Regions from separate parts of the Leifsonia sp. 10L418 genome, predicted to be linked through region 2. Evidence: predicted binding sites of a transcription regulator. Region 2 holds the regulator's gene; the other holds the start of a gene.
The links. Region 2 encodes HspR, which represses chaperone genes until heat shock. Its sites were predicted from a motif close to AAGTTGAGTCNNNNNGACTCAACTT; they were not measured.
Positions count from the first base shown of each region.

Region 1: a site for HspR is predicted at 6,979-7,003, ahead of AC1DCF_RS01215 (ATP-dependent Clp protease ATP-binding subunit). Genes of this name have one in related genera too.

Region 1 is NZ_JBFTJN010000001.1:266,986-277,014, forward strand. Features, by position in the region: gene AC1DCF_RS01190 (quaternary amine ABC transporter ATP-binding protein) at 1-723, opposite strand, end outside; gene AC1DCF_RS01195 (hypothetical protein) at 1,014-1,319, opposite strand; gene AC1DCF_RS01200 (NAD-dependent epimerase/dehydratase family protein) at 1,369-2,829, opposite strand; tRNA gene AC1DCF_RS01205 (tRNA-Lys) at 3,242-3,317, opposite strand; gene AC1DCF_RS01210 (inositol monophosphatase family protein) at 3,439-4,257, shown strand; gene AC1DCF_RS01215 (ATP-dependent Clp protease ATP-binding subunit) at 4,395-6,965, opposite strand; gene AC1DCF_RS01220 (HNH endonuclease signature motif containing protein) at 7,414-8,751, shown strand; gene AC1DCF_RS01225 (cupin domain-containing protein) at 8,909-9,325, opposite strand; RNA gene ssrA (transfer-messenger RNA) at 9,432-9,807, opposite strand; gene AC1DCF_RS01235 (tyrosine-protein phosphatase) at 9,940-10,029, opposite strand, start outside.
Region 2 is NZ_JBFTJN010000002.1:160,135-170,163, forward strand. Features, by position in the region: gene AC1DCF_RS04155 (alcohol dehydrogenase catalytic domain-containing protein) at 1-767, opposite strand, end outside; gene AC1DCF_RS04160 (PucR family transcriptional regulator) at 886-2,325, shown strand; gene AC1DCF_RS04165 (hypothetical protein) at 2,412-3,425, shown strand; gene AC1DCF_RS04170 (class I SAM-dependent methyltransferase) at 3,554-4,714, opposite strand; gene AC1DCF_RS04175 (heat shock protein transcriptional repressor HspR) at 4,985-5,401, opposite strand; gene AC1DCF_RS04180 (DnaJ C-terminal domain-containing protein) at 5,413-6,408, opposite strand; gene AC1DCF_RS04185 (nucleotide exchange factor GrpE) at 6,401-6,988, opposite strand; gene dnaK (molecular chaperone DnaK) at 6,991-8,856, opposite strand; gene AC1DCF_RS04195 (flavin monoamine oxidase family protein) at 9,233-10,029, shown strand, end outside.

The sequences.
Region 1 (10,029 bases), on a different contig from region 2:
ACCGTCGCGCATCACGGCAATGCGGTCGCCGAGGAACATGGCCTCGTTGAGGTCGTGGGTGATGAAGATGATCGTCTTGCCGAGTTCAGCTTGCAGCTCACGGAGCTGCTCTTGCATTTCGCGGCGGATGAGCGGGTCAAGCGCTGAGAACGCCTCGTCCATCAACAACACGTCAGTGTCGGCAGCCAAGGCCCGTCCGAGACCCACACGCTGCTGCATCCCGCCCGAGAGCTCTGACGGCAAGCTGTCTGCCCAGCCGTCGAGGCCGACGAGGCGAATGATGGTGCGGGCGCGCTCCAACCGTTCGGAACGCGGCACACCCTGCACTTCAAGTCCGTACGCCACGTTGTCGATCACCGTGCGGTGCGGCAGCAGGGCGAAGTGCTGAAAGACCATCGAAATCTTGGTGCGGCGCACGTCGCGCAGCTGTGCAGCGGGAACCCCGGTGATCGGGACGCCACCGACGGTGACGGTGCCGCTGGTCGCCTCATGGAGGCCGTTCAGCATTCGGATGAGCGTTGACTTGCCGGAGCCCGACAGTCCCATCACGACGAAGATCTCGCCGGTTTTCACTTCGAACGAAGCGTCAATGACAGCGGCGGTACCGAATGCTGCCAGGTCGGCGCGTGATGCGCCTGCTTCGAGTTTTTTGACGATCTCGTTCGGCCGGCGGCCAAACGCTTTGTACAAATGTTCTGCCTTGACGGCAATGGTTTCAGTCACGGATTCTCCGGCGCATGCGCGCACAATTCTGCTAAGAACCGAGGCGGCATGCGCTCGTAACTTGCAGACGGGTAGGCCATGACTGCAGCACCTTAATCGGCGCCGGCTGGGGCGATCATGGGATCGCTTCCGTCAGGGCCTCACCTTACGCACACGCCCGAAACATCAATGAATCAGCGTGGTCGCGTCCTGGGTGAGGGTCAGTAGACCGAGATTCAGCCTAGCAGACAGCAATTTTGCAAAGACTGTGAGTGGGTCTGCGCAGCAGATTGTGCGTGAAAGTGAGTGCCCTAGCCCGCAGTTCGAACGCGCAGTTTTCCCGGGAGAAAAGGCAGCCAGGGCGCCGAATAGACGAGCGCTGCCGGCGGCTCAGCACCGATCGTGAAGTCTGCAACGCCGTACTTCCACAGCCGGTTGAAGAGAAAGACCTGGATCGTTGCCGACCCAGCGTCACCAATCTGCCAGGTGCCGCTCCCCCACTGCGCAGGCTGACCGCGTCCATTGAGCACGACAGTGGGCTTCGGGAACCAGCCCAGTGCGGGCTTGACGAGTACGAGCTCGAGTCGGTTGCGCGGCAGGGGTGTCGATGGATTCACGTCCACAGCCTATGGCGGCGAGGCGAGCTCGGGGCCCGGCCTGCTTGCCTCAGACGGCTTGGCGCGTGGGAACCTGTTCGAGTTGGGCGAGAAACGGGTTGTGCACGGCTTGCAGCGGGTAGTCCGCCGGCGTCTTCACGCACTCGGGGCACCAGTGTCCGCCGGTGAGAATCAGCCGGGGGCTGCCGGTGAACTCATGCCCAAACGCGCACTCCCAGGTCAACGGTGTGGCGACGTCGCCGACGACCACGTCGTCGGTGATGAGTCGCCCGCCTCGGAAGGATGCGGCATCCACGTAGTCGGCCGTTGACCACTCGGACGGGTCTTTCGATTCGTCATAACCGTGGTTGAGCTGGGTGGGGATTCGGCTGGGCCGGGGAACTTCGAACGTCGACCAGTCCCCGATCGCCTCCCATTTCTCTTTCGAGCCGAAGTGAGCGTTGATCTCGGTTGTGTTTCCCGATCGAATGGCCGCCATCGTTCCGCGCGGCTTGCGGGTGACCGGCTTCATCACGAAGTTCCGCACGATCCATGCGGGCACGCGGCCGGCAGAGCGTGCCGATTTCGGGAGCGCCTCGACGGCGCGCGCAAGCGCCGCATCGATGGTGTCGCGTCGGAACGGCACGAGTTGCTCCAGCCGATCACTGTCGGTGTACCACTGACCGTGGAAATTCTTGAGCGCAAACCAGTTGCGGTCGTACCAGCCCCGCACATCCTTCACGCCGACTGCGGCGCTGATTCTGGTCTGAAGCTCCCAGTTGGTGATGCGCCATCCCTCGCCGCCGCCGATGTTGTAGATGCCGCCCCAGAACTCCGCGGGCACCTGCGGGTCGCAGAGATGAGCGAGCAGGCGGGCGGCATCTTCGGCCGACACCCACTCCAGAACCCCGGCGAAGGGGGTGTGGGTCATGATCGGGTCGTGCATCTCGAAGAGGCCCGGGTGGAAGATGCCGGTCTGGCGCAACCAGGCCCACTTGGGCAGTCCGGAGTCGACAAGCAGCTTCTCGGCGATGACTTTGCTCTGGCCGTATTCGTCGAATTGCGAGACGCGGATGGGATCTCCGATGCGTCCCCAGTGGTGCGGAGGGTTGCGGTCACCGGTTTCGGCGACTGAGCCGATGCCGACCACTCCGATGCGGCTCGGGTCGGGCTGCGCGGCGACGGCGCGGATGATGTTCTCCATGCTGCCGACGTTGACTTTGTGCGCGAGCACCGGGTTCTCGTCCGCCAGCGGCGACACGATAGCGCCGACGTGGAGCACAATGTCAGCGCGTCGCACGCACGACTCGACGGAGGCGTAGTCGGTGAGGTCGCCGAACACGACCTCCAGGTTCTGCATGTCCGCGAACTCGACGAGGGCTTCGCGATCGCGCTCGGTCGGCAGCACGAGCGCAATGATGTCGATGCGGTCCGCCCGGGACCGGAACTCCCGCAGCGTGGCGCGGCCCCAGTTGCCCGTGGCGCCGGTGAGAAACACGGTCGTGCGTGACTGTGGCTCGGAGATCGTCATTGCTTTCCGTTCGTTGCGAGGGAGAGTTCGAAACTGCGAAAAGCTTACGACATTCGGTTTCTAATTCCGCCATTCTGGCTCGTTCGATTCAGGACAATCGGGTGAAGCGCGCCCGCGCACAGCAATAGGCCCCATAGGCAATGAGTCCGATACCGACGAGCGTCAGGATCACGGCGCCTTGCTGGGATCGAAGGTCACAGCCGCGGCGACAAAGAGTATTCCGACGAGGCTGAGGGCGATCCCCTTGGCGATGTAGCCCAGCATCCCCACGGTCGTGATGATCGCGCCGATGGCTCGCGGGCCGCGTCGTCGACACGGGGCCGGCAGCGACCCCGTGCTTGAGTGAGTGTTCGGGAAAAGACACCCGGAAACGAAAGAACCCCCGGCCAGATTTGCATCTGCCGGGGGTTTGTGGTGCACCCCCCCGGACTTGAACCGGGAACCCACTGATTAAGAGTCAGTTGCTCTGCCAATTGAGCTAGAGGTGCGTGCTGGTTTCTTTCAACTTCCGCTGTCCGAACCGAGATCAACAATAACATCAGGCATACGTCAGATACCAAATCGGCGAAATGCCGGGCGCGTCACGCCTGAATCACTATCGTGGTGGGTGTGACTGAACCCACCAATTTCTCCCTGTCCGATGACCTCGCGCTTGCACTGAAGCTGGCCGATGCAGCAGATGCGATCTCACGTTCGCGCTTCACCGCGATGGACTTGGTCGTCACGACCAAGCCCGACCGCACACCCGTGACGGATGCCGACCAGGCCGTGGAGCGGGCCATCCGTGAAGGTCTCGCCGAAGCGCGGCCCGAGGATGGCATTCTCGGTGAGGAATATGGCGCAGAGGGCTCGACGCAGCGTCAGTGGATCATCGACCCGATCGACGGCACAGCGAACTTCTTGCGCGGTGTGCCGATCTGGGCCTCGCTGATCTCACTCGCCGTCGACGGCGTGCCCGTGGTTGGCGTCGTCAGCGCGCCGGCTCTCGGCAAGCGCTGGTGGGCGACGACCGGCGGTGGCGCGTGGATGTCCGACGAGCGCACACCGGATGCCGCTCCCGTACGCCTGCAGGTGTCGGCCGTCTCCGATCTCGCCGACGCCTCGCTCAGCTACAACAGCATCCAGCAGTGGGATGTCGCCGGTCATTTGGAACCGCTCATCGCCCTCTCCCGCCAGGTCTGGCGCACCCGCGCCTACGGCGAGATGTGGTCGTACATGATGCTTGCCGAGGGCCTGCTCGACATCGCCGGTGAGTTCGACCTCAAACCGTACGACATGGCTGCGCTCGTGCCGATCATTCAGGAGGCCGGCGGACGTTTCACGTCGGTCGATGGCCAGGATGGCCCGTGGCATGGCAGCGCGCTGGCCACCAACGGGTTGCTCCACGACGCAACTCTTGCCGCGCTCGGCACTGCGACGACACACTAGCTCGCGCGGGCCGACCCGCCGGGTCTCGCTGGCGCCCGACACCTGGGCGTGCGAATCCCGGTGTGCGTGCACCATCGCGCACGCCCACCGGGATTCCCCACGCCACAGCGCTCCGCGCCAGCGCGCAGTCGCCGCTGCTAGGCGGCCATCGGCACTTCGGCTTGAGCCGGGCCGACAACGAGCGCGTCGCCGTCGACCGACACCGAGACCACCCCACCGGGCAGCACCGACGACGCCACCAGCAGGTCTGCGATACGGTCATCGACCTCCCGCTGAATGACGCGGCGCAGCGGCCGAGCCCCATACTCAGGCTCGTAGCCACGCTCGGCGATCCAGTCGATCGCATCCTCGCTGATGACGAGGGCCATGTCCTGCGCGTGCAGTCGACGCTCGGTCTGGTTCAGTAGCAGTCGCACGATCTGGCGGAGTTGGGTTTGGTCCAGCTTCTGGAACAGCACGATCTCATCGATGCGGTTGAGGAACTCCGGCCGCATCGCCTCACGCAGCTTGCCCATCACCCGGTCACGGAGAGCCTTCTCCGACCCGAACCCGTTGCCGGCGCCATCCGTCTCGGCGATGAACCCCAGCGCGCCACTGCGGCTGGCCAGAAACTCAGACCCCAGGTTCGAGGTCATGATGATCACCGTGTTGCGGAAGTCGACGGTGCGCCCCTGACCGTCGGTCAGGCGTCCGTCGTCGAGCACCTGCAACAGCAGGTTGAAGACGTCGGGGTGGGCCTTCTCAATCTCGTCGAGCAGGATGACGGAGTATGGATTACGCCGCACCCGTTCGGTGAGCTGTCCGGCTTCGTCGTAGCCGACGTAACCGGGAGGGGCGCCGACGAGCCGGCTGGCGGTGTGCCGTTCGCTGAACTCGCTCATGTCGAAACGCAGCATGGACTTCTCATCACCGAACAGTGACTCTGCCAGAGCTTTCGCCAGCTCGGTCTTTCCGACACCCGTCGGGCCGAGGAACAGGAAGCTTCCGACCGGTCGACCCGCGTCGCCCATGCCAGTGCGGTTGCGCCGCACGGCCTTGGCGATCACGTTCACCGCGTCATCCTGTCCGACAAGACGCTGGTGCAGGTCATCTTCCAGCCGCGCAAGCCGGTCACGATCGGTAGCGGTCACGCGACTAGCCGGGATGCCCGTCGCTCGCGCGATGATCTCGGCGATTTCGGCTTCGTCGATGACGGCAGAGACGGATGTCTCCCCTGCATGTGCAACGGTGCCGACCGAAGCGATCTTCGCCAGGACAGCGTCGATCTCGTCGCGCAGCCGCGACGCCTCTTCATACTGCTCCGCGTCAACCGCAGCGGACTTCTGCTCCTCAAGAGCGGCAATCTGCTCGCGCAACGCCCTCACGTCGACGACAGAGCCCAGCTTCAGGCGCATCCGCGCACCGGCCTGGTCAATCAGGTCGATCGCCTTGTCGGGAAGGAATCGTTCGGTGATGTACCGCGCCGACATCTCGACGGCGGTGCGAATCGCCGCGTCGGTGTAGGTCACGTTGTGGTGCTCTTCGTAGCGGTCTTTCAACCCGTCGAGAATCTGCACGGCGTCTTCGATGCTCGGCTCCCCCACCGTCACCGGCTGGAAACGGCGCTCGAGAGCCGGGTCCTTCTCAACCTTGCGGTACTCCTTGAGCGTGGTCGCACCGACGAGGTGCAGCTCGCCGCGCGCGAGGCGTGGCTTGAGAATGTTTCCGGCGTCCATGCCGCCGTCACCGGCCGCACCGGCACCGACCACGGAGTGAAGTTCGTCGATGAAGATGATCAATTCGCTCGAACGCGCACTGATTTCATCCATCGTCTTGGTCAGACGTTCCTCGAAGTCGCCCCGGAAACGGGTTCCGGCGAGCATGGCGGCCAGGTCGAGCGAGATCACACGCTTGCCTCGCAGCTGCTCGGGCACGTGGCCGTCGACGATCGCCTGCGCGAGGCCGTCGACGATCGCCGTCTTTCCGACGCCGGGCTCACCGATCAGGACCGGGTTGTTCTTGGTGCGCCGAGACAGGATCTCGACCGTCTGATCGATCTCCTCGGCGCGCCCGATCACGGGGTCGAGCCGGCCCGCGCGGGCACTCTCGGTCAGGTCGGTTCCGTAGAGGTCGAGCATGGGAGTGTCAGAATCCACGGATGCCTGGCCGGGGTTCGCCGCGGCGGTCGCGGCTGCCTGCGCCGCGCCTTCTGCCCCGGCCTGCAACGCAGCCGGGGTGACACCGGCGGCGGCGAGAATCTGGCCGGTGGGGGCATCCTGATTCACCATGAACGCGAAGAAGAGGTGCTCGGGGTCGACGTAGGTCGAACCGAACGAGCGTGCCACCTGGTGGGCGTCAAGCAGGGCGCGCTGAGCCGACGGGGTGAAGGCCGGCGGTGTCGTGGCGCGTTCGTCCGAGGATTCCGGAAGCCGCTGTTCGACAGCCTTCACGATCGCTTCGGGGTCGAGTCCGGCGTTGGTGAGCGCTGCGGTCGCGGCCGGAAGCGTCAGCATCACGCGCAGAATGTGCAGCGCGTCAACGTGGGAATGGCCGTGACTGACGGCGAACTCAGCAGCTTGGGCGAGCACCTCGTGCGTGCGGCGGCTGAGCATCCGGGTGAGATCAATGGGTCGCACGGGCTGGGCCGCGCGCTGGCTCTGCAGGTAGCGAGCAAGAAATTCGTCGAACGAACCGCTGCCGGAACCATCTGCGCCGAAGAAAGTGGGCATCTGTCCTCCTAGAAACTTGAGTGCCTTCGACTCAAGTTAACGTCGGTCTGCCCATTTCATTCCCGGCTCGTTCAGATGGCCCTGCCGCTTCGCGATCATTTCGCGGCTGGCGAAACCATCGGAATCCCGCACCGCACCGAGTTCGGCGGTACCGACATCAGGAAATGAGGCGTTTTGCCCGGGTCGTGCCTCCGGAGCGGCGGAGCCTCGGCGCCGCGACCCGACCTGGGCGTGGGGTATCCCCGTGGGCGCGGTGTCTACCGCGCGCCCAGCGGGATACCCCGCGCCGGCGGTCGAGCCTGTCGAGACCCCGTGACCCAGCCTTCAGACTCGGCCCTCTCGCCGACCCGCCCTCCACAGGCGCCGGGTCGGAAAGTTGTCCACAACCCCTGGTCAGCGGGTCTTTCGTGTCGGTGGGATGTCGGTGGTGCCTGGAAGACTTCAAGGTATGAACCCATTGTTGGATCGTCTCGGCGAACAGGTCGATCTCGTCGCCGAATTGCACCGAAAACAGGCCGTGCTGGCCGCCGAGACCGCCGTCGCCATCGACCGGGCGCGGCTTATGAGTGAGAACCTGACCACGCTCCCGGTCACCGAGTCGACCCTGCGGCAGCGCTGGGCGAACCGGCGGGTGCTCGTGACCGAACTGGCCTGCGCGCTGCGCGTGCCGGAACGCACCATGGAGACGCAGATCGCGATCGGCCAGGCGCTCATTCACACCCTGCCGGACACGTTCGCGGCGTTGCAGAGCGGGCAGATCAGTTACCGGCACGCGACCGTGCTCGCCGACCAGACGTTCACGCTCAGTCCGGCGGACCGGGCCGCGCTCGAGAAGGCGGTGCTGCCCGGCGCGGGGAATCTGATCGTGTCGAGGTTCGCGCAGAAGACCCGCAAGGCCCGGGAGCGGTTGGACCCGGAATCGATCACGGCCCGGCATCAGAAGAGCGTCGCGGACCGGGCGGTGTTCTTCGAACCGGCCGCCGACGGCATGGCGTACCTCAGTGCGTTCCTGCCCGCCGCCCGGGCGCAGGCGATCTGCACCCGGCTGACGAACACCGCCCGCGGCTTGCAACGGGCCGACGAACCGCGCACCCTCACCCAGTTGAAAGCGGATGTGCTCGCCGACCTGATCCTCGACCGGGACGAGGCCGACGATGGCGATGACGGGAACGAAACCGACGGCGACGGCGCCGGGGATGACGCGGTGGCGACCGGCACCGGCCGGAGCCGCCGGAAGCACCGCCGTGGCATCAAGGCGGACGTGGTGATCCTGGTCCCGGCGTTGACCCTGCTCGGCCGCAGCGACGAGCCGCCGGTGCTTGAAGGGTACGGGCCGATCGACCTCGACACGGCCCGGGAACTCGCCGGCAGTTCACCCGGCTGGCTGCGGGTGCTCACCCACCCGGAAACCGGGGCGTTCCTCTCCGTCGGCCGCGACCGCTACACCCCACCGGCCGACCTCCGGGCGGCACTGCGGCTCCGGGACGCGACGTGCCGGTCACCCGGGTGCGGCCGGGCCGCCGCGGACTGCGACATCGACCACTCGATCCCGTTTTGGGAGAACGGCCACCGCGGCGAAACGAACCTCACCAACCTGGCCTCACTCTGCCCGAAGAACCACCGGGACAAACACGAAATCGGCTGGTCCTATGTGCAAGACGACGCGGGCACGATCACCTGGACCTCACCGACCGGGCACCGGTACACGACCGAACCCGAACACCGCATCGGGCCCAGCACGCCGCCCCCAGACGTGCATCCCAACAGCGACATCGCGCCGTTCTAATCGAGGTCGTCCCGCGTTGACCGCGCTGTTCCTGCGCTGGTCGACCCCGTCTCGCTGATCGAGAAGCGCGCGAGCTTGGGAGCAAGTGCTCGAGATCCCGCGAGCCGATCTCGCGACACAACTTCGACTACATACAGTCGAGGTCTAGGTCACCGAGCTACTGCGTCGGCGGCAGCGACTGGATGACGTAGACCTTGCGCAGCGTCTCGTGCACCAGCCAGGTTCCGCGCCAACCGGCGGGCGTTACAAAGAGGTCGCCGGCGGCGAGCTCAAGCACCGTGCCGTTCTCCTCGGTGATCGTGGCCCGCCCACTCAGAATCTGGCAGACCTCGTGATAGCCGACGCGCGTGGCCGTGAACTCGCCGGGCCCGGCTTCCCAGATCCCCGTCTCCAAGCCGTCGGCGCTCCACGACGTCACAGCGGCCTCGGTCTGACCCGGTGTCGTCGAAGTCGGTTTCGGCTGGCGTTCGCCAAGCGGGATGCCGGCGGCACCAGACACGAGAACGGCGGAACCACTCGCGGGAACAGCGGCGGGAACAGCGGCGGGAACATTTTCCGGTGACATCGTTGACATCCGATTTTCCTTCGTCTTGTTGAGCCCCAGACAGAACAAGGCCGCCCGGAAGGGCGGCCTTGTTCTTGTTCGGAGCAGATGCTCAAGAGTGTGTGACAGCAACCGATGGTGGAGATGCGGGGAATTGAACCCCGGTCCACTGCTGTGGTCATATGCCTTCTACGGGTGTATCCAGTGAAATCGTTCTACTCGGCTCCGGAATTTGCCACTGGCACCTAATCCGACAAGCCCAGCCTTCGTTTGAGTCCCTCTACACCCCGCGGCTCAATGTAGAAGCAATCTCTCTAAATTGCGCCAGGGTCCGGGTAGAGAGCATTCCCGGTCTGACGGACTTCTTTAGTGCGCTCGCTTAGGCAGCGAGGGCGAAGTCAGTGCGCTTTGAATTGGCACTTATTGTTTTGCAGAGATCGTTTACGAGATAACCCTGCATCCTCGACCCGCTTCTCATAATTGCGCAGGCAGTGTCGAAACCGATCATCCCCATGCACACCTCGCGCCGAATTCCGGCGTTGAAGTGGGTTACTGTCACACACTGTTGAATTTCCAAATGCAGCAGACGAGGTCAACCCTCGCGCTCTGCAACTCCTCACTGTACAACACTCGACAGTGAGGTTCTATGCCGGCCGTACCAGCTTCGCGTCGAGCTGCTGCAGCTCGTCAGTGCTGAAGCCCTGCGCCAGCAGGTAATCGGTGACCGATCCGTA
Region 2 (10,029 bases):
GCGTAGTCGACGCCGTCGGGGATGAGCTCGTAGAGGGCGGCGACGGCATCCGTCTGTGACGCGTCGATGCTGTCGGTCGCCCCGAACTGTGCGGCCAGGGCGGTCTTGTCGGCGTTCACGTCGATGGCGACAATGCGCTCGGCACCGGCTAGTTTGGCGCCCTGAACGACGTTGAGACCGACGCCGCCGCAGCCGATCACGACGACCGTGGAGCCGGGTTCGACGGCGGCAGTGTTGAGCACCGCGCCGACGCCGGTCGCGACGGCGCAGCCGACGAGGGCGACCACGTCGAGCGGCGCATCATCGCGCACCTTCACGGCGCCGGAGGCCGGGACGACGACCTCTTCGGCGAACGAGGAGACTCCGAGGTAGTGGTGGATGGGTTCGCCGTCGATCGAGAGGCGGGAGGTCCCGTCGAAGAGCACGCCGTGCGGGGCGACGACGGTTACAACCTTCTGGCAGCGGGCTTCATGGCCGGAACGGCAGTAGCGGCATTCGCCGCACGGCGGAACCCAGGAGAGAACGACGTGGTCGCCGACCGACAGAGACGTCACGCCTTCGCCGAGTTCGACGACGACGCCGGAGCCTTCGTGACCCATCACCAGGGGAGCCGGGGCGTCCCATTCGCCGCGCTTGACGTGCAGGTCGGAGTGGCAGACGCCGGCGGCGGCGATCTTGACGCGCACTTCCCCGGCCTTGGGGGCGGCGAGTTCGACGTCGATGTATTCGAGGGGCGCACCGGGCGAGCGGAAGACAACGGCCTTCATGAAATCCTCCTGGGATTGAATATCGGGATACGCCGATGTTAGGAGCGAATCTCGACGCATTCATTGCGAAAAAGTGTGAGCAATTTCTGCTTCTTCAACATTTCGTACAATTGCTTGCATGGCTCGAGACGTTTCTTCAGTTGCCCGGGTGCTCGCCGGAACGCTTGTCGGCAGCTCGGTCAGCGGCGGCGCGCCCGTTGACTCGGCGGTGCCGGCTGCGGATTTCACCGTGCACGCGCATCCGAATTTCGCGAGCCTCGTCGTCGCGACTCCGGCCGAGCTTCGCGCGCTCCTCGACCCGGCCGACCCGCGCCGCGATGCGGTGCGCCAGGCGGTTCTGGTGACCACCGAGGATTCCCGGGAACTCCGCGAGCTGATCGAAGCGTCGCGGGCGACGGCGATTCTCTGCCCCGGAGCCGACGCTCTCGTATTGCAGCCGACCCTCGTCGCGCTCCTGGCCACCGACCAAGCGGCAGAAGACCGCCTCGTGACGAGTGGAACGAAGGTGCTCACCCAGGTTGCCCGTCGCGGCGGGGTGAGCGCGGTGATCGCAGAACTCGCCTCGCGCATCGATGGCTGGGCAGTGCTGCTCGACGGCCAGGGGCATCCGATCGCCAGCGCCGGAGCCGGAGCCCTGCATGTGCAGGATGCGACGGCCGTGGCCTTCCGCCGGCCGGTGCGTGTACGCCACCCGGGTCTGCAGGTGCACCCGGTGGGCCCGAATGAAGACCTGACGGCCTATCTGGTGATCGCTTCCCACGAGAGGTCGATGAGCCGCAACCGCGACTTGGCCTCGCAGGCGGCGGCGCTGCTCGACCTCATTCTGCGCACCCACGACCACACTATGACCGAGCAACTCGGCCGCGAGGTCATGATCTCAACCCTGGTGTCCGGCACGCCCGCCGCCGCGGAATCCCTGCTGCAGCGGTGGGGCGTTCACGAGACATCGTTGACCGCTTTCGTGCTGAGCTCGCGGTCGAAGGCCGTCGACCTGGAACGCCTCGTCACGCGCTGGTTCGACGAGTTGGGCTGGGTGCATGTGATGACGACGGTGAACGGTCGGGTGCTCGGTTTTGTGCGTGACGACCACGTCGCCCAGATCACGGACCGGGTCGAGCGCTATGCCAGCGAGGTGCAGGTTCCGCTCCGGTGTGGCATCGGTTCGAGCGCCGGCATCGATGCCCTCGGTCGGAGCGCCTCTGAGGCACGCCAAGCGCACGACGTGGCCGTCACGGACGGCCGGCCGCTCGCCCGCTATCGCGCGCTCCCGACGGTGAAATATGTGCTCGACCGCCTCGACGACGACGGGGCGGCGCAGATTGCCAACGCCCTCGACGGGCTGCGTGGGGCGAACGGTCAGCACGGTGAGCTCACCAGTACGCTGCGGGTCTATCTGGCCGAGCACGGCTCCTGGGGCGTCACCGCGAGGCAGCTCGGCATCCATCGTCAGACGTTGACGAGTCGCATCCAGCGCATCGAGGAGCTCACCGGCTTGTCGATGTCAGACCCCGACGATCGCACGGCGGCGTGGCTGGCGATTCGGGCGATGGAGCGCTGAGCCTGCTCCTTCCAGCCCGTGTGTATCGTTGGCGCTGAGTGCATCCCAAGGCGTTCGAATGCACCGCGCGAAATGGCCCAGATAGGATGGCGTCGAAGAGCGCAGCTATCAACCTCTGGGGGCAGATGATGGGCAAGAAGAACGAGCTTTCCGACTATCTCGAGACACTTTCACCGGCCCGTCTGACACTTTTCGCGCATCTCGCCGCAACGGTCTCCGCGGTGGGGGTACCTACTTCGATCAACTCATTCGTCTTTCTTCCCAACCAGATCGGGCATCCGGAATTCGCCGATGCCGACGTCGTGTTCTGGAAGGCTGTGGAACAGCTCTATCTGCCGCACGCCGCCTCCGACGGTGAATTGCCAGTGCTCTACTGGGGATTCCATTCCTACGATCTCCTGGCCAGACGGTCGTCAAACGGAATCCTCATCACCGATCGCACGCTCTATCTGATGGATGTCGGCAACAGCTCAGCCCAACTTGCGCTCAGCACTTTCGACGTCTCCTCTATTCAGGCCGACGCACACGCACTTGCGATCGGCAGCTCCCGCATCGGACTCGACCAGATTGCACGGTTGCTCATGCCGTCAAGCCCGGCAGATTCCGCTGCCTACCTGCGCGACGTGATCGGCACGCTCCAGAGAGAACTGGGCGCATCCTCTAGCGGTGTGGCTGACACGGCGGCCGAAGCCGGCGACACCGGTCACACCGACAAGGACGTCGATCAGCTTGTGAGGGCGAGCCGCCTCGGCGAGGATTTCCTGCTTCCCAGTCGCCCGAAAGACGCGAAGAAACTCGCCAAGCTGAGCGCAAAATGGCAGCTCCCTGCCGACGAGTCGGTGCGTACATCGCTGTCGAGCGCAACTTTGGCCGGCATCTACGGACTCGCGATCACCGATCGCGCCCTCTACTCCCGGGACCTCATGGAGCCGCTCGACCGAACTGCGCTCTCCGACATCGATGGCATCGAATGGGTCGCTGACAAGAAGGCGTTTCGAATCGCCGAGGGGCACTTCGTCCCCACCCTGCCCTCAATCACCGACGACAACCGCGATTACTTCATCGCCTTGCTCGGCCACCTCGTCGCTGCAGCCAGCTAGGCAGTTTGGCTGGCTAGCTAGCTGGCTAGCCACAGCTCGTGGGGAAGGGGTGGGGCTAACTCCTGCAATCCCGGCCAAAATCACCTCGGGAGGGCACTTTTCAGCGTGATTCCGAAGGATTGCCGGAGTTAGCCACTCGTGGAGACGGTGACCGTGAACTTGGTGTTGCGGCCGACCTGGTGGGTCGGGCCGACCATGCGGTTCAGGGCGGGACGGTAGCCGAGGTGCGTGTTCCAGACGGTCCAGAGTTCGCCGCCGGGCTTCAGCACACGGGCCGCGTCCTCGAACAGTTTGAGGGCGATTCCAGCGTGCACCGAGTTGCCGATGTGAAACGGGGGGTTCAACACGATCAGCTCGGCCGAGGCTTCCGGCTGGTTCTGCAGCGCGTCGTCCCGCACGACGGTGATCCGGTCGGCCACGCCGTTCGCCTCGGCGGTGGCGCGGGCGGATGCGACGGCAGCGGCCGACTGGTCGCTGGCGGTCACGTGAAGGGTCGGGCGGGCGAGGGCGAGCGAGGTGGCCAACACGCCGGTGCCGCAGCCGAGATCGATCGCCGTCTGGGCATCGGGCTTCATACGATCGATGAACTCGAGCAGGAAGCGAGTGCCGATGTCGATGGTGGTTCCGGCGAACGCGGCCCCGTGGGCACAGACGGTCAGCCCGAGGTCGGCGTGCACGGCGCGGGCCGGCCATTCCGAGTCGGCTGCTTCGGCTTCGGCGCCGGCCAGCGGCTTCGACGCGGTGAGCACCCGCGACTTCTGGGCCGCCAGCGAGGCGGTGACCTCACCGAAGTGACGGCGCAGCACCTCGTTCATCGCCGGGGTCATGTGCTTGATCCGGCCGCCTGCGTAGACGCGCACCGACGGGTCGGCGTAGCGAGCGATGTCGGCGGCAATCTCGTCGAGCGCCGAAAGGCTGCGCGGAAGCTGCATCAGCACGACGCGCGCGCCCTGCACGAGCTCTGCGCCGAGGTCGAGCGAACGATAGGCGCCGGAGAGTCCGGCTTCGGCGGCGTTTGCGGCGAGAGCAAGCTCGCCGGAGAGGGCGTCCTGATGCACCCGGATGTCGACCAGCCCGGCCTGCGCCGCGGCCCCCAGAGTCAGTGCGCCGTAGTGGTCTTCGATCACGACGACGGCGCCCGGCAGCTCGCCACCTGATGTGGCGGCGGCCACGAGGTCGTCGGCCGCCTCCGCAAGGATCAGCCGGTCGCTCGCGTCGACGGCGAACAGGTTCGTCGCCTCAACGTCGGGCCAGCGGCGCAGAAGGTCGAACGAGAATTCAGAAGTCACTTCGTCAACGCTACCTCGCGCATCCGTTCGCCAGCGCCGAGGCCGCGGAGCAGCGGGCCGACCGACCGATCTCGAACTCAGACTCACGCGCGCGCCCACATCGTCGGCCGACCGAAGTCGAGGCGACAATTTGCGCGCACGCGCGAGAAAGACGTGGGCGACACGCGTACCCGTTGCGCGTGTCGCGGCACGCAACGAAGAAGCCGGCACGCGATAGAACGCGTGCCGGCTTCGTAAACATGTGCCGCGAGGCTGAGTCAGAGAATCGCGCTAGCCGCGATCGAGCGGCCGCCAGACAACGATCTGATTTGAGCGGCGCATCCGTGTGCCGGCCTTCATCGAGATGACGTCACCCGCGGAGCCCGCCGCGAACACGCGACGCCCCGGACGGCTGAGCAACTCATCGGCCAGAGCCGATTCCAGCTCGCGCAGGCGGGATTCGAGCCCACGCACGCGATCTTCGAGTTCGAGAATGCGACGGATGCCTTCCAGGCTCACGCCTTCGGCACCGAGTTCCGCGATCTCCCGCAGCTTGGCCACGTCGCGCATCGAATAGCGGCGCGACTTGCCCGGGGTGCGCCCGGGGCTGACCAAACCCAAGCGGTCGTACTGCCGCAGAGTCTGCGGGTGCATACCCGCCAACTCTGCGGCCGTGGAGATCACGAAAACTCGGCTGAACTCATCCATTTCGATTCCTGTTATCCCCGCGCTTTGGCGAGAAGCTCTTCACGGGGATTCTCTTCGGGCAGCGCTGCGGCGAGCGCTTCGAGGGCCGCTTCCGCCTCCTTCGAGAGGTGTGACGGCACGGCAACCTGCACTTCGGCGAGAAGATCGCCGGTGCCCTTCGCCGTTTCGACACCGCGACCCTTGACGCGCAGGATGCGGCCGCTCGGGGTTCCCGGTGCCACTCGCAGCTTGACCGGCGGCCCACCGAGGGTGGGCACTTCGATCGTCGCTCCGAGCGTGGCTTCAATGAAGGTGATCGGAACAGTGACGCGCAGGTTCAGGCCATCGCGCTCGAAGACGGGGTGCTTGCGCACCGACACCGTGAGCACAATGTCGCCGGCTTCACCGCCATCCAAACTCGGCTGGCCCTTGCCGCGCAACTTGATCTTCTGACCATCGGCAACGCCGGCCGGGATCTTGACCTTGAGCTCGCGCCCGTCCTGTGTCTGCAGGGTGATCTGATCGCCGTGGGTTGCGGTGACGAAGTCGATGGTCGTCGATGCGACAACGTCGCGCCCCCGAGTCGGTCCGCCGGCACCGCGGTAGCCGCCGGATGCGGTGCCAAACCGGCCACCGCGCCCGCCGAACAGCCCGCCGAGAATGTCGTCGTAGTCGCCGCCCTGCTGGAAGGTGTAGTTCTGCTGCCCGCCGCCGCCGAACATGCCGCCGAACGAGTCGTCGAAGCCGCCCTGCTGGCCGCCACCCGTGCCGGGGGCGGTGAAGCGAGCTCCACCACCCATGGCACGGATTGCGTCGTATTCCTTGCGCTGTTCGGGGTCAGAGAGCACCGAGTTGGCCTCGCTGATCTCCTTGAACTTTGCTTCGGATGCCGGATCACCCTGGTTGGAATCGGGGTGATACTTGCGGGCCAGTTTGCGATAGGCCTTCTTCAGCTCGGCCGGCGTGACATTTTTCGAAACGCCGAGGATCTTGTAGAAGTCCTTGTCGAACCAGTCCTGGCTAGCCATCGCTCGGTACCTGAACCACAACCTTGGCCGCGCGCAGAAGCGTGGAGCCTAGGGTGTAGCCGGTCTCGACCACGTCGGCGACCGTCTCGACCGTGACATCGGCGCTCGGCTGCTGAAAAACAGCCTCGTGCACGGTGGGGTCGAACGGTTCACCGACGGTGCCGAACGGCGTCAGGCCGAGCTTCTCGACGGATGCGCGCAGCTTGGCCGCGATCGTCGCGAACGGCGTCTCGGCAACCAGGTCGCCGTGCTTCTCAGCACGGTCGAGATCGTCGAGCACCGGCAGCAGAACGGCGACAACGCCACCGGTGAGGCGCTCGCGCTCCACCTCGCGGTTCGATTCGGTGCGCCTGCGGTAGTTGGCGTATTCGGCCGTGACGCGCTTGAGATCGGCGAGGTGCTCGGCCGACGGGTCGTTGGCCTCGAGATCTGCGGCATCCAGGATGTCCTGAACCGTCAGCTCGTCTTCCTCAATTCCCTCGGCGTCGGCCGCAGCCGAGGCGGCGCCGGTGGGCGCCCCCTCAGTTGCGTCGAACGGCTCGTCCGCCGGGTTGCCCCCTGCATTCGTGTCGTTTGCCATGGTTACTTCTTCTCTTCTTCGTCTTCGACAACCTCAGCGTCGACAACGTCTTCGTCAGAAGACGAGTCGGCCGGCTGCTCTGCGGATGCGGATGCGGATGCTGCTGCCTCGTCGGCCTGGCTGGAGGCGTAGATGGCCTCGCCGAGCTTGCCCTGGCTGGCGTTCAGCTTGTCGAACGCGGTCTTCACTGCGTCGTCGTCGTCGCCGACGAGCGCGGACTTCAGAGCGTCAACGTCGCCCTGCACCTCGCTCTTGACGTCTTCGGGCAGCTTGTCCTCGTTCTCCTTGATCAGCTTGTCGATCGAGTAGGCGAGCTGCTCGGCGCCGTTGCGAACCTCAGCGGCCTCGCGGCGCTTCTTGTCCTCGGCGGCGTGCTCTTCGCCCTCGCGCACCATCCGCTCAATGTCTTCCTTGCTCAGCGAGGAGCCGCCGGTGATCTTCATCGACTGCTCCTTGCCGGTGCCCTTGTCCTTGGCGGACACGTGCACGATGCCGTTGGCGTCGATGTCGAAGGTGACCTCGACCTGCGGGATGCCGCGCGGAGCCGGTGCGATACCGGTCAGCTCGAACGTTCCGAGGTTCTTGTTGTCGCGGGTGAACTCGCGCTCGCCCTGGAAGACCTGGATCGCAACTGACGACTGGTTGTCGTCGGCCGTGGTGAAGGTTTCACTGCGCTTGGTCGGGATGGCCGTATTGCGCTCGATGAGCTTGGTCATGATGCCGCCCTTGGTCTCGATGCCGAGGCTCAAGGGGGTGACGTCGATGAGCAGAACGTCCTTGCGCTCGCCCTTCAGCACGCCGGCCTGCAGGGCGGCGCCGACAGCAACGACCTCGTCAGGGTTGACGCCCTTGTTGGGCTCCTGGCCGCCGGTCTCCTGCTTGACGAGCTCGGAGACAGCGGGCATGCGGGTCGATCCACCGACGAGAACGACGTGGTCGATGTCGCTCACCTTGACGCCGGCCTCACGGATGACGTCCTGGAACGGCTTCTTCGTGCGGTCGAGCAGGTCGCTTGTCATCTGCTCGAACTGAGCGCGGGTCAGCGTCTCGTCGAGGTTGGCCGGTCCGTTCTCGGTCAGCGAGAGGTAGGGCAGCTGGATGCTCGTCGACATGCTGCTCGAGAGCTCTTTCTTGGCCTGCTCAGCGGCTTCCTTCAGACGCTGCTTCGCGATCTTGTCGTTCGAGACGTCAACACCGGTGGTCTCCTTGAATTTCTTGATCAGGTGCTCAACGATGCGCTGGTCCCAGTCGTCGCCGCCGAGGCGGTTGTCACCGGCAGTGGCACGAACCTGGATGGTCGAGAAGTCGTCATCCTTGCCCACCTCAAGGAGGGAAACGTCGAACGTTCCGCCACCGAGGTCGAAGACCAGGATGAGCTCGTCTTCTTTACCCTTGTCCAGGCCGTATGCCAGTGCGGCTGCGGTCGGCTCGTTGATGATGCGCAGCACGTTGAGGCCGGCGATCTCACCGGCTTCCTTCGTTGCCTGACGCTCGGCGTCGTTGAAGTATGCGGGAACCGTGATGACGGCATCCGTGACAGTGTCACCCAGGTACTGCTCGGCGTCCCTCTTCAGTTTGGCGAGGATGCGGGCCGAGATCTCCTGCGGGGTGTACTTCTTGCCGTCGATGTCGACGTTCCAGTTGGTGCCCATGTGGCGCTTCACGCTGGAGATGGTGCGGTCAACGTTGGTGACGTTCTGACGCTTGGCGGTTTCACCGACGAGCACCTCGCCATCCTTGGTGAATGCAACCACCGAGGGGGTGGTGCGGAGGCCTTCGGCGTTTGCGATGACGGTGGGTTCTCCACCTTCGAGGACTGAGACGACCGAGTTCGTGGTTCCGAGGTCAATTCCAACTGCACGTGCCATGCGATTCTCCTTCAGTGTGTTTCGGTGATTCAAAATTGAGGGCCGAGAGTTGAGTCCCGGTGGCTCAAGTATGCCAGAGCGGGAAAATCGTGTCAAACCGAAACCGACAAAGTTGAGTCACCATGACTCAACTCTCAGGTTCGGGCAAATGCCCTACCCGCGTAGGCCTCCTGAGGCAAGGCCCGAATTGCACGAATAATCCACTTTTGACACAAATTTCTAACGAAAGCGCAACAATTTCTACGCATCTCTGTGGCAACAGCAATCTCCCGACCCATAATCAGGCAATCCCGTCTCCTATTCGGGATTGGAGCGCGCACAGTGGCGCGCAGCGCTCAGTATTTCCCCGCCGCGCCCCAACGATGGAGGACGAGTCATGACCGATTCCGAATTGAATCCTGCGATGGAATCCCAACCCGGGCAGAAGGGCCTCGGCGACCTGACACGCCGGTCGGTGGTCGGTTTCGCGGCTGCCGCAACGGCTGGGGCGCTGCTCACTGCGGGCGCCCGCACCTCGCCCGGAGTGCAGGGGTCGCTGAATCGCATGTGGGACACGATTGTGATCGGCGCCGGCGCATCCGGCCTCGGGGCAGCGCGCGTGATCGCCGACGCCGGCAAGAAGGTGCTCGTGCTGGAGGCGCGCGGCCGCACGGGCGGCCGCCTCTGGACCGACAGCACGTCGATGACCATCCCGTTCGAGCGGGGCGCCGAGCTTGTGCACGGCAACACCGTGTCGACCTGGGACCTCATCAATCAGCAGGGACTCCAGACCCACCGGTTCGAGAAGACCTTCGGGAAGTACAACGCTAGCGACGCGGCCTGGGTCGACGCCAGCACTTTCGAGACCTTCCATTTCCCCGAGGGCGCCCCGTCCTTCCCCGGTGGTCTCCCGGAGCCCCTCGATGGCGAGACAGCTCTCGATTGGCTGAACCGGATCGGCATTCCGCGATCTAACTACCCGATCTCGGTACTCGCTATCGAGGTCGATACCGAACAGTTCGACGTGCTGCCCGCCGAATTCATCTTCGGCGATGTCGAGTTCGCCCTCACGCTGCAGGGCGAGTCGGGCCCGATGCCTCCTGAGGCGTACGGGGACTACCGCGTCATCGGCGGCTACAAGCAGGTGCTGCAGCCGCTCGCGGCGGGCATCCCCATTGTTTTGAACAGCCCGGT